2 regions of the Vibrio sp. M260121 genome follow, and region 1 is predicted to be linked to the other one. Evidence: riboswitches for the same ligand, from Rfam matches in the RefSeq annotation. Region 1 holds a riboswitch; the other holds the start of a gene.
What was found. Region 1 has a riboswitch for lysine ahead of lysC (lysine-sensitive aspartokinase 3). Riboswitches for the same ligand answer to the same signal wherever they lie in the genome.
Positions count from the first base shown of each region.

Region 1 (5,331 bases):
GGTCAAATAAATACAAAAAAGCGAAGGAATAACCTTCGCTTTTCTTTACCTCATTACCGAGGCGATTTATTCAGTCAGTGACTCTTCTAAAGCTCGCAAACACAAAGCAACATTTTCAGGTCGAGCACCATAGCCCATCAGTCCAATTCGCCATGCTTTACCAGCAAGTGCACCAAGACCTGCACCAATCTCTAGGTTGTAGGTTTCAAGTAAGTGATTGCGCACTTTTGCTTCATCAATTCCTTCAGGGACATAAATCGCATTCAATTGCGGTAGTCGATACTCTTCTTCTACCACAAATTCAAAACCTAGTTTTTGTAAACCGGCTTTAAGCTTCTCATGCATTAACTGGTGACGTGCCCATGCATTTTCTAAACCTTCATTCTCAAGAATAAGTAGAGCTTCATGCAGTGCATACAAACTGTTCACTGGTGCTGTGTGGTGATAGCTGCGTTTACCTTGTCCACTCCAATAACCCAACACTAGACTTTGATCCAAGAACCAGCTTTGAACTGGTGTCGTTCTTGATTGAATCTTCTCAATAGCTGCCGGAGAAAGCGTCACAGGCGATAAACCTGGAACACACGAGAGACATTTTTGGCTACCGGAATACACCGCATCTAACTGCCACTCGTCAACTTTAAGGGGCACACCACCAAGCGAGGTCACAGCATCGACAATTGATAACAGACCGTATTGCTTCGCGAGTAGACCCAGTGCTTGTGCATCACTTACCGCGCCTGTCGATGTTTCTGCATGAACAAAAGCAAGAATCTTCGCATCAGGGTGCTGCTTTAATGCTTCTTCAACTTTATCGACCGATACAGGGGTTCCCCATTCATCATCGACGACAACCGCTTCACCACCAGCACGAACCACGTTTTCACGCATACGCTCACCGAAGACACCATTACGGCAGACGATGACCTTGTCGCCCTTTTCTATCAGGTTAACGAAGCACGTTTCCATACCCGCACTGCCCGGCGCAGAGACGGCAATAGTAAATTCATTTTCCGTTTGGAAAGCGTATTTAAGCAGCTGTTTTAGCTCGTCCATCATGGCAATGAAAAGTGGGTCTAGGTGACCAACTGTTGGTCGGCTAAGCGCTTGTAAAACCTGAGGGGAAATATCAGATGGACCAGGTCCCATCAAAATACGGTGTGGGGGAATAAAGCTTTGGATCGGCATGTCGGCTCCTTGATTGCAGTCATTCATCCTGAGCGTTATAAAAGTTCTATTCAAAAGGTTGGCTCAGGTATTGAAGTTTTCACCCTAATAGATTTTTCCTCCATCGGCAATTAGCCCTAAGTATAGAGGTCAAACCACTGTCACAAATTCGTTAATAAAAACTTTCATTCTGGTTGAGATATTGGTTGACAATGTGACAGCAAAACCGTTCAATGTTTAAGCTTTATGCAGAAGAGGAGCACTGCCCAGGCAGGTGATTTGTGGAGCCGCAATTCCAATACCAATCACTCAGGGGGAGTAGTGCCGAGGTAAGTCAAAGTTGCAGGATTTGACTTGTCGGTTGACTTGGGTTGAATCCCATCAACTGTCATCAGCGCCGTATGATGAAGAGCTTCTGAGGGTAAATTTTCAAATTACATTCTAACTACCTCTCTATTTGCTCTGTTCCTTTCCTCACCAAACATTGGATGTATTAGGCAACCTATTAATTGTTGTTATTTTTTCAGGAAGTCGTGGGAGAACGCAGTGAGCGCATTTAACGTAGCAAAATTCGGTGGAACCAGTGTTGCCAACTTTGAGGCAATGAGTCGTTGCTCCACTATCATAGAAAACAACCCAAATACTCGCCTTGTGGTTAGCAGCGCTTGCTCAGGTGTCACTAACCTATTGGTTGAACTGGCAAATGGTGTTCAAGACCAAGAACATCGTGCGGAAGTACTTCAGAAACTAGCAGGCATCCACGAATCGATTCTGTCGCAGCTAGAAAACGCAACCGAAGCAGCAGCTGAGGTTTATTCGATTCTTGATACCGTCACGAGCTTGGCAGAGGCTGCTTCAATCCAAGCAAGCACCAAACTGACAGACCATTTAGTCGCTTGTGGTGAATTAATGTCGACTCATATCCTTGCACAACTAATGCGTGAGCGTGGTGTGAACGCAGTTCGTTTTGATATTCGCGACGTGCTAAAAACCGATGGTAATTTTGGTCGAGCTGAACCTAATGTCGAGACAATTTCGCAGCTAGCACAAGAAAAGTTAGTACCACTTTGCCAAGAATACGTGGTTATCACCCAAGGTTTTATTGGCTCAGATGAAGAAGGTAATACCACCACGCTTGGTCGTGGCGGCAGTGACTACAGTGCAGCACTCATTGCAGAAGGTGTGAAAGCAGCAGGTCTAGAGATTTGGACCGACGTACCGGGCATCTATACCACAGACCCACGTATCGCCTCAAAAGCAGCGCCAATCCCAGAGATCAGCTTTAGCGAAGCATCAGAGATGGCAAACTTCGGCGCAAAAATTCTACATCCTTCAACGCTAGTTCCGGCACTTCGTCACGACATCCCTGTATTCGTAGGCTCGTCTAAAGAACCGGAAAAAGGTGGTACATGGATCCGCCACCAAGTAGAGAGCTCACCTTTATTCCGAGCACTTGCTCTGCGCTGCAACCAAACCATGGTGACATTACGCAGTGCTAACATGTTCCACGCATACGGCTTCTTAGCCAAAGTATTTGAGATCCTAGCGAAGCACAAAATCTCTGTAGATCTGATCACCACATCTGAAATCAGTGTGTCACTCACTCTTGATCAAACAGACACGTCTGGCGGCGCTCCTCAATTGCCACAAGCCGCGCGTGAAGAGCTTGAAGAGCTATGTAAGGTAGAAGTGGAACACGACCTATGTCTCGTCGCTCTGATTGGTAACAATATGAGTGAAAGCAAAGGCTACGCGAAGCAAGTATTTGGCACGCTAGAAGACTTCAACCTACGTATGATCTGTTACGGAGCAAGCCCGCATAACCTGTGCTTCCTTGTTCACGAATCCGTATCTCGACAAGCAATCCAAAAATTACACACCGAGTTGTTTGAGCAATAAAGTACTTTCAATCACTAATAAACAAGGGCTGCAAATTGCAGCCCTTTTAGTTTCAAGACGGTTTGGTTAACCGTTAATGTTGGGACCTAACCATTTTTCCGCTTCGATCCTATCCCAGCCTTTACGATCAGCATAGCTTTGCAACTGATCCTCTTGGATCTGAGCGATCGCAAAGTAACGAGAGTCAGGATGCGAGAAGTACCAACCCGATACAGATGCACCTGGGTACATCGCATAGCTCGATGTCAGTGACATGCCAATGTTTTCTTCAACATTCATCAGCTCCCAAAGCGGTCCTTTTTCAGTATGCTCTGGACATGCTGGATAGCCCGGAGCAGGTCGAATACCTTGGTATTTCTCACGAATCAGTTCTTCATTCGACAGAGCTTCATCCGCAGCGTAACCCCAAATCTCTTTACGCACACGCTCATGTAGATACTCAGCAAATGCTTCCGCCAGACGGTCCGCTACCGCTTGAATCATGATGGCATTGTAATCATCACCCTGCGCTTTGTATTCGTCGGCAAGTTCACGCTCACCGATACCACCAGTTACTGCAAAAGCACCAACCCAATCGAGCTTACCAGACTCTTTCGGTGCAACATAATCAGACAGACAGTAGTTGAAGCCTTTTGGTTTCTCCGTTTGCTGACGCAAGTTATGCAGCACTTTCGCCACTTCTGTACGCGATTCGTCGGTGTAGACTTCGATATCATCACCCACGCTTGCAGCAGGGAACAGACCACACATACCTCGCGCTTTGAGTAAGCCTTCACGCTCAACACGATCCAATAACTCATTAGCGTCTTTGTACAGGCGCAGCGCCTCTTCACCCACTTCTTCATGGTCAAAGATTGTTGGGTATTTACCGACTAATGACCAAGTCATAAAGAAAGGTGTCCAGTCGATGTACTTACGCAAAGTAGACACTTCAAAGTCATCAAAGATATGGATACCCGACTTCACCGGAACAGGAGGCGTATACTTATCCCAATCAATCGCGACTTTGTTCGCTCTCGCTTCTTCTAAAGTAACAGGCTTGGTGCGCGGCTTCTTGCGGTTATGCTGATCACGTACTCGTTCATAGTCCACGTCCAGCTTCTCAACAAAGCCAGGACGAAGTTCGTCTGAAAGTAATGATGTACATACACCAACCGCACGAGAAGCGTTATTGACGTAAACCACTGGATGTTTGTAGTTCTGCTCAATCTTAACCGCCGTATGCGCTTTGGATGTTGTTGCACCACCAATCAGAAGTGGAAGATCGAAGTCAAGACGCTCCATTTCTTTGGCTACATGCACCATTTCATCGAGGGACGGAGTAATCAAACCAGAAAGACCAATGATGTCAACGTTTTCTTCTTTGGCTACCTTGAGAATCTTCTCACATGGCACCATTACGCCAAGATCGATGATCTCGTAGTTGTTACATTGCAGAACCACGCCAACAATGTTTTTACCGATATCGTGAACGTCACCTTTTACCGTAGCCAATAAAATCTTACCGTTGGAAGAGCCCGCTTGCTTCTCTTTATTAATGAAAGGCTCTAAGTGCGCTACTGCCTGCTTCATAACACGCGCAGATTTCACTACCTGAGGAAGGAACATCTTACCTTCACCAAATAGATCACCCACCACGTTCATGCCATCCATCAATGGACCTTCGATTACTTCCAGTGGTTTGGATGCATTAAGGCGAGCTTCTTCGGTATCTTCGACAATGAACTCAGTAATGCCTTTAACCAATGCATGTTCTAAGCGCTTTTCTACCGCCCAAGTACGCCACTCTAATGCAGAAGCATCTTCTTCTTTGCCAACGCCTTTACCTGCGTATTCTGCTGCAATATCAAGTAGCCTCTCGGTCGAATCATCACGACGGTTAAGAACTACATCTTCTACCGCTTCACGCAGTTTATCTGGAACGTTATCGTAAATCTCTAACTGACCCGCGTTCACGATACCCATGTCCATACCATTTTTAAAACAGTGGTATAGAAACACCGCATGAATCGCTTCACGAACATAATTATTACCGCGGAATGAGAAAGAAACGTTAGACACACCACCAGAGATCATCGCGTGAGGCAAGTCGCGCTTAATGTCGGCAACCGCTTCGATGAAATCCACGGCATAATTGTTGTGCTCTTCGATACCCGTCGCAACCGCGAAGATGTTCGGGTCAAAGATGATATCTTCTGGTGGGAAGCCGACTTCATCAACCAAGATACGATAAGCGTTAGTACAGATTTCTAACTTACGCTCACG
Region 1 is NZ_JATABF010000074.1:145-5,475, forward strand. It holds gene QTO06_RS24265 (pyridoxal-phosphate-dependent aminotransferase family protein) at 67-1,188, opposite strand; lysine riboswitch at 1,412-1,590, shown strand; gene lysC (lysine-sensitive aspartokinase 3) at 1,714-3,066, shown strand; gene metH (methionine synthase) at 3,133-5,331, opposite strand, start outside.

Region 2 (5,331 bases), on a different contig from region 1:
ATCTTCTAAAAACAACCGTTTAAAATCCTTCAAACTCCATTACTGAGACCTTTCTCAATAGTGGCACATGTTGCTCAATTTTGAGACTACGTTCGTTACTAAACTTTGTGTGGGGCATAAAAGAGAAGAAAAATGAAAGTGCAAAAATGCAAAGCTACGTTACACAGACGTTCTTTGGATGCAGATCCATTACTTCCTCTTATTGGTAATAGCACTTGCATCAGTGAACTACGTAACAAACTCAAAAAATACGCGCAATGTGATGCGGAAGTACTCATCCAAGGCGAAACCGGGGTGGGCAAAGGTATGTGTGCTCGAATCATTCACGAACTTTCAAGTAGACATACATACCCATTTGTTGAAGTTAACTGCGGAGCGATTCCAAGCGGACTCATCGCATCAGAGCTCTTCGGTCATGAGAAAGGAGCATTTACGGGTGCGATTTCGGATCGAATTGGCTTCATTCAAAAAGCGAACAAAGGGACACTATTTCTCGATGAAATCGGCGACATGCCACCTGATCTACAAATTCATTTGCTGCATTTTTTGGAGAGTAAGCAAATCCATAAAGTTGGTGCAGACAAAATCATTGATGTGGATTGCCGCGTCATCGCAGCCAGCCATGTAGATTTAAAAAGTGAAGTAATACAAGGAGGATTCCGAGAGGATTTATTTTACCGACTGAACATACTACCACTCACTATCCCCCCACTTCGAAAGCGTGGTGAGGATACGGTCATGTTGTCAGAGCGTTTTTTAGAAGATTTATCCAACGGAAAAGTTCAGAGTATGTCTCCGGAAGTGAAGAAAAAGCTACTGAAACATAAATGGCCCGGCAACGTGAGAGAGCTGCGCAATGTCATTCAAAGAGCGATTGTAATGTGTGAGGATAACACTCTTCACATCGCCGATCTCGGCTTGGACAATAACGAAAGACAGCTCCTTCCTTCTGTCGAACAAATTGACTTAGATTATTTGTTAAAAGCAATCGAAGACAATAAACACAACATGAGTGCGGCTGCGAGGCATTTAGGGATTTCTAGGACCACACTCTACCGCCTAATCAAGAAATATAACCTGCCCATCTAACAAGCCCACATAGCGTTAAATTTCGCTAGAACTGTAACGTAACACTGTGTAACAGGTGAACTGTTAATTATCATAAAGTTAGCTCATCGCGTTAAAAGCTTAAATAAAAGTTCCTTATAATTCATAAAGTTAAAATAGGCACACCATTTGCTTATATTCCTTTGCTTACATTAGTGTGGACTTAATAGGTTATCCCCAAAACGCGATTTGCCCCCCTCACCATAAATCGCGTATAAAAAAGCTCCGCTAGCAATAGCGGAGCTTCCTCTTTTATACGCTTAATAAAGCCAACTACGCGTTCTGACAGGATGCCATTTTAGACTTCGATAGCCACGACAGAATCGCACAAACGATAACGAAAGTGATCGATGCAGCGATGAAAGAGAACGCGATCGATGCAGTCATACCCAGCGTGATAAAGCCAATACATGACACAAACGCCACTGATAATGCATAAGGTAGCTGCGTCGATACGTGATCGATGTGGTTACAGCGTGCACCTGTTGACGACAGAATAGTTGTATCTGAAATTGGTGAACAATGGTCACCAAATACTGCACCAGCTAGAACCGCACTTAGCATTGGTAGCATTAGTGCCACGTCTGTTGCGCCAGCCATGTCACCCGCGATTGGAAGCATGATACCGAACGTACCCCATGACGTACCTGTAGAGAATGCCATTAGGCCAGACAGCAAGAACAGGATAACTGGTAGCCAGTGTGGGTTGATGTTGCCTTGCGCCATTGTAGATAGGTAAGAACCCGTCTTCATGTCACCGATAACTGAACCAATAGTCCAAGCGAAAACAAGGATAAGGATTGCACCAAACATTGACTTAGCACCAATCCAAAGCGTGCGTGCAATCTCAACCATTGGTAAACCTTGCTTAATAACAGTGAACAACGCAACTACTAGACCAAGTAAACTACCGTAGATTAGAGAAGTGCCAACATCAGTGTTTTCAAACGCACCCAACAGCGCAAATTCTTTACCATCTGCTGCTAGCGCTTGACCACCGGTGTAAAGCATAGAAGCAATAGTCGCCACAATAAGCGTTACGATAGGAAGAATTAGGTCAGAAACCTTACCCTTCTCGCTTTCACGAATATCTAGCTCTTCGTTTAGGTCGTGTGCTTCTTGTGAGTCGTTCTCTTTATCTTTATCAAAACCACGGCCTTGAGACGCTGCGATTTCATGTTCACGCATCTTACCGATATCCAGACCAAACCACGCTACTGCAAATACCATTAGTAGAGCAAATACTGCGTAGAAGTTCATAGGAATAAGACGAACGTAAGCACCAAGCGCCGAGTATTCAGTGATGCCGTGTGACACCAAGATACCACCGATGATGGTAATGATGTACGCCCCCCAACTAGAAGCTGGCATGATCACACACATTGGTGCAGCGGTTGAGTCAAGGATGTACGCGAGCTTAGCGCGAGAGACGTAGAAACGGTCAGTCACTGGGCGAGAGATCGCGCCAACGGCAAGACTATTAAAGTAATCGTCGACAAAAATGAATACGCCAAGGAAGGCTGCAAGAAGTTTAGAGCCGCGTTTACTTTTTACTCGTGTTTGCGCCCATTCAGCGAAAGCGCGAGTACCACCAGAAAGTGTTAACAGTGCTGTTGTCATACCTAAAAGGATTAGGAAGCCAACAATGCTCATGTTCCAAGTATTAATACCACCGTCTTCAATAAAGACAGAAGAAACTTGAGAGCTAACATAACCTACCGTGTTACCGATAGACCAATCGTTAAGTAGCACCGCACCCAGTACGATACCAACACCAAGAGAAACTAAAACACGTCGAGTTAGAATCGCCAGCGTCAGTGCGACAATAGGCGGTAATAACGAAACAGGAGAATGTGCAAAATCTATTAAATTCATGATCTTCAAAAACCAAAGTTTGGCTAGAGATCTACTGCAGACAAGTCACGTAGCATACGGTACGAGCTCATGTTGAACTTAGCGACAGGGAAGCGAACACTCCACCCAACCCTACAGTAGCGCTCCATAGTTTAATGTAAATATACTATGGCAGTGTTGTTCCTTTCAGAGACAACCCCAGCAAGTGGCTTCGATAGGCCACCTACTTCGGCAATCCTCGCCTTCCACTATTATTCATTGGCATCACCCCAATAATAGCTACTCTTCGAGACTGCACCTCTACGGCAACAACAAACATTTAACTGTTAATCGTACAAATTAACAACAATTTATCTGCAACATTGCATCAGGTGACAGCCATTGTACTCATGAGGCCTACCAATGCAACACATCAAACTAAATTAAATGAATAAATAATCGAGCTTTTGATTTATAAATGAAATGTGATCCAATCATACATTGTGCAACTGCAATTGCTTCAACCTTGATGTTTATGAAACTTTATTACTACTATTAAATTCGCCATAGTTTTACGTGCAACAATAAATGAAAGAAATATGACGATACGAACATTCGATAGCTCGTCCTTTTCTGTCAGAAAAATGGAAATTTAATTCAAGCGATAAATAAACATGATGGTGATCGAGAAAAAGACAGTATCTATAAAGTAAAAAGTGTTAGAAATGGCTAATTAGATTTCAATTTGATTAATTAATATTGTTGATTACCGAAAAAACTAAAGAAATTTAATCTAAATCATGAATTAGCATTTGCACATATGAGAAAGATAAAGTTAAATATAAGGACTCTATGTTTAAATTCTATTTTCGCATTTAATTTATCGTCTCGATAAGCAATGTCGAACCTTTTAACTTATTAATAGGAATCGTTATGTCAGAGCTGACTAAAACACTTCTAAATATCCGTAGCCTTCGTGCATTTTCTCGTGAGCTGACTCTAGAACAGTTAGAAGAAGCTCTAGATAAACTAACTATCGTTGTTGAAGAGCGTAAAGAAGCAGAAGAAGCAGACCGCGCAGCACAAGCTGAGCAAGAAGCAAAACTAGCTGCTATCGCTGAGCAAATAGCTCAAGACGGTATCGACGTTGAAGCACTAATTAGCGCACTTGCTGGTGAAACAAAAACTAAAGCAAAATCTAAACGCGCTCCTCGCCCTGCTAAATACAAATACACTGACGTTAGCGGCGAAGAAAAAACTTGGACAGGTCAAGGCCGTACACCTTCTGCAATCCAAGAGCAACTTGATGCAGGTAAATCTCTAGACGATTTCCTAATCTAATAAAAGATTTATGAATTTTAAAAAGGTTCCCAATGGGAACCTTTTTATTTATCTATAAATAGATACAAAAATGGCGCATTCGAAATGCGCCATTTTTTCACTTATGTGCTAAGTTGGGTAATTCAACAGAATGAATTAACGTTCCCAGTATGCCTCTTCCAAGCTATCTTCACGCTCAGGAAGACCACGTGAAAGACGTGGAGAATGCTGCACTAACACTTCGTAACTTGCTCGGTTCGCGTATTTACAAACTTGAGAGAATGAAGAATAAGTTAAATACTCATTACTGTGCTTACTTGAGTTAGGCACATTTTCTTTGTGGTATTTATTTGCTGCCATATCGTGAAGAACCGCAGACAATGCCGCATCGCCTGCGCCATTGGTGTTCTTAATTTTTTCAGGGCCACCCATGTATGGAGAGATATGTGAATATACTTTAATTGCATTTTCACATGAGTCTTTCTTAGCAGGACGGCTAAATTCGAAACGGTTAAATTCAGCAATAGAACCAGGAAGCAGTGGCAATGAAGTTTCACGCTTAGCGCTTTCTTCAGTGTAACCCGCCATAAACAGGCCTACAGGACCAGCAGTACAAAGAACCAGATCAGCCCACTCAAGCGTCTTATCTGAAGCAGCTAAAGGATCAGACTCACCCGTTAATGCTTCTGCTTCGTCTTCGTTCATTGCAACAACAGAAACATTATCGCGAATGAATTCTTGCCAGAATGTTGGGTCATCTTGAATAACGAATTTAGTACCTAGCGTTAATACCACTGGTACATCATGCTTTTTCGCGTATTCAATAGCACGCATCGTTGCTTCCGGCATTGGGTCGCCTTCTTTACAACGAACAAGGTATGCAGTAAGAACTAGAGCAGATGCGCTCTTGAAGATCTTCTCAGGGATATTGTCTGGATGAAGTTGGTTCATTTGACCTTCGCTGATTGCGAAAGTACGTTCACCATCTTCGGTAATAAGAGCAAAACAACGACCGATTGCACCATCAACACCTTGTAGGTAGTTCAGGTCCATACGGCTAGATGTGTTACA
Region 2 is NZ_JATABF010000048.1:28,494-33,824, forward strand. It holds gene txr (putative sigma-54-dependent transcription factor Txr) at 133-1,089, shown strand; gene tet(35) (tetracycline efflux Na+/H+ antiporter family transporter Tet(35)) at 1,381-2,982, opposite strand; lysine riboswitch at 3,092-3,272, opposite strand; gene QTO06_RS21225 (H-NS family histone-like protein) at 3,874-4,281, shown strand; gene QTO06_RS21230 (inosine/guanosine kinase) at 4,417-5,331, opposite strand, start outside.
Region 2: another riboswitch for lysine. It lies ahead of tet(35) (tetracycline efflux Na+/H+ antiporter family transporter Tet(35)); the one in region 1 lies ahead of lysC (lysine-sensitive aspartokinase 3).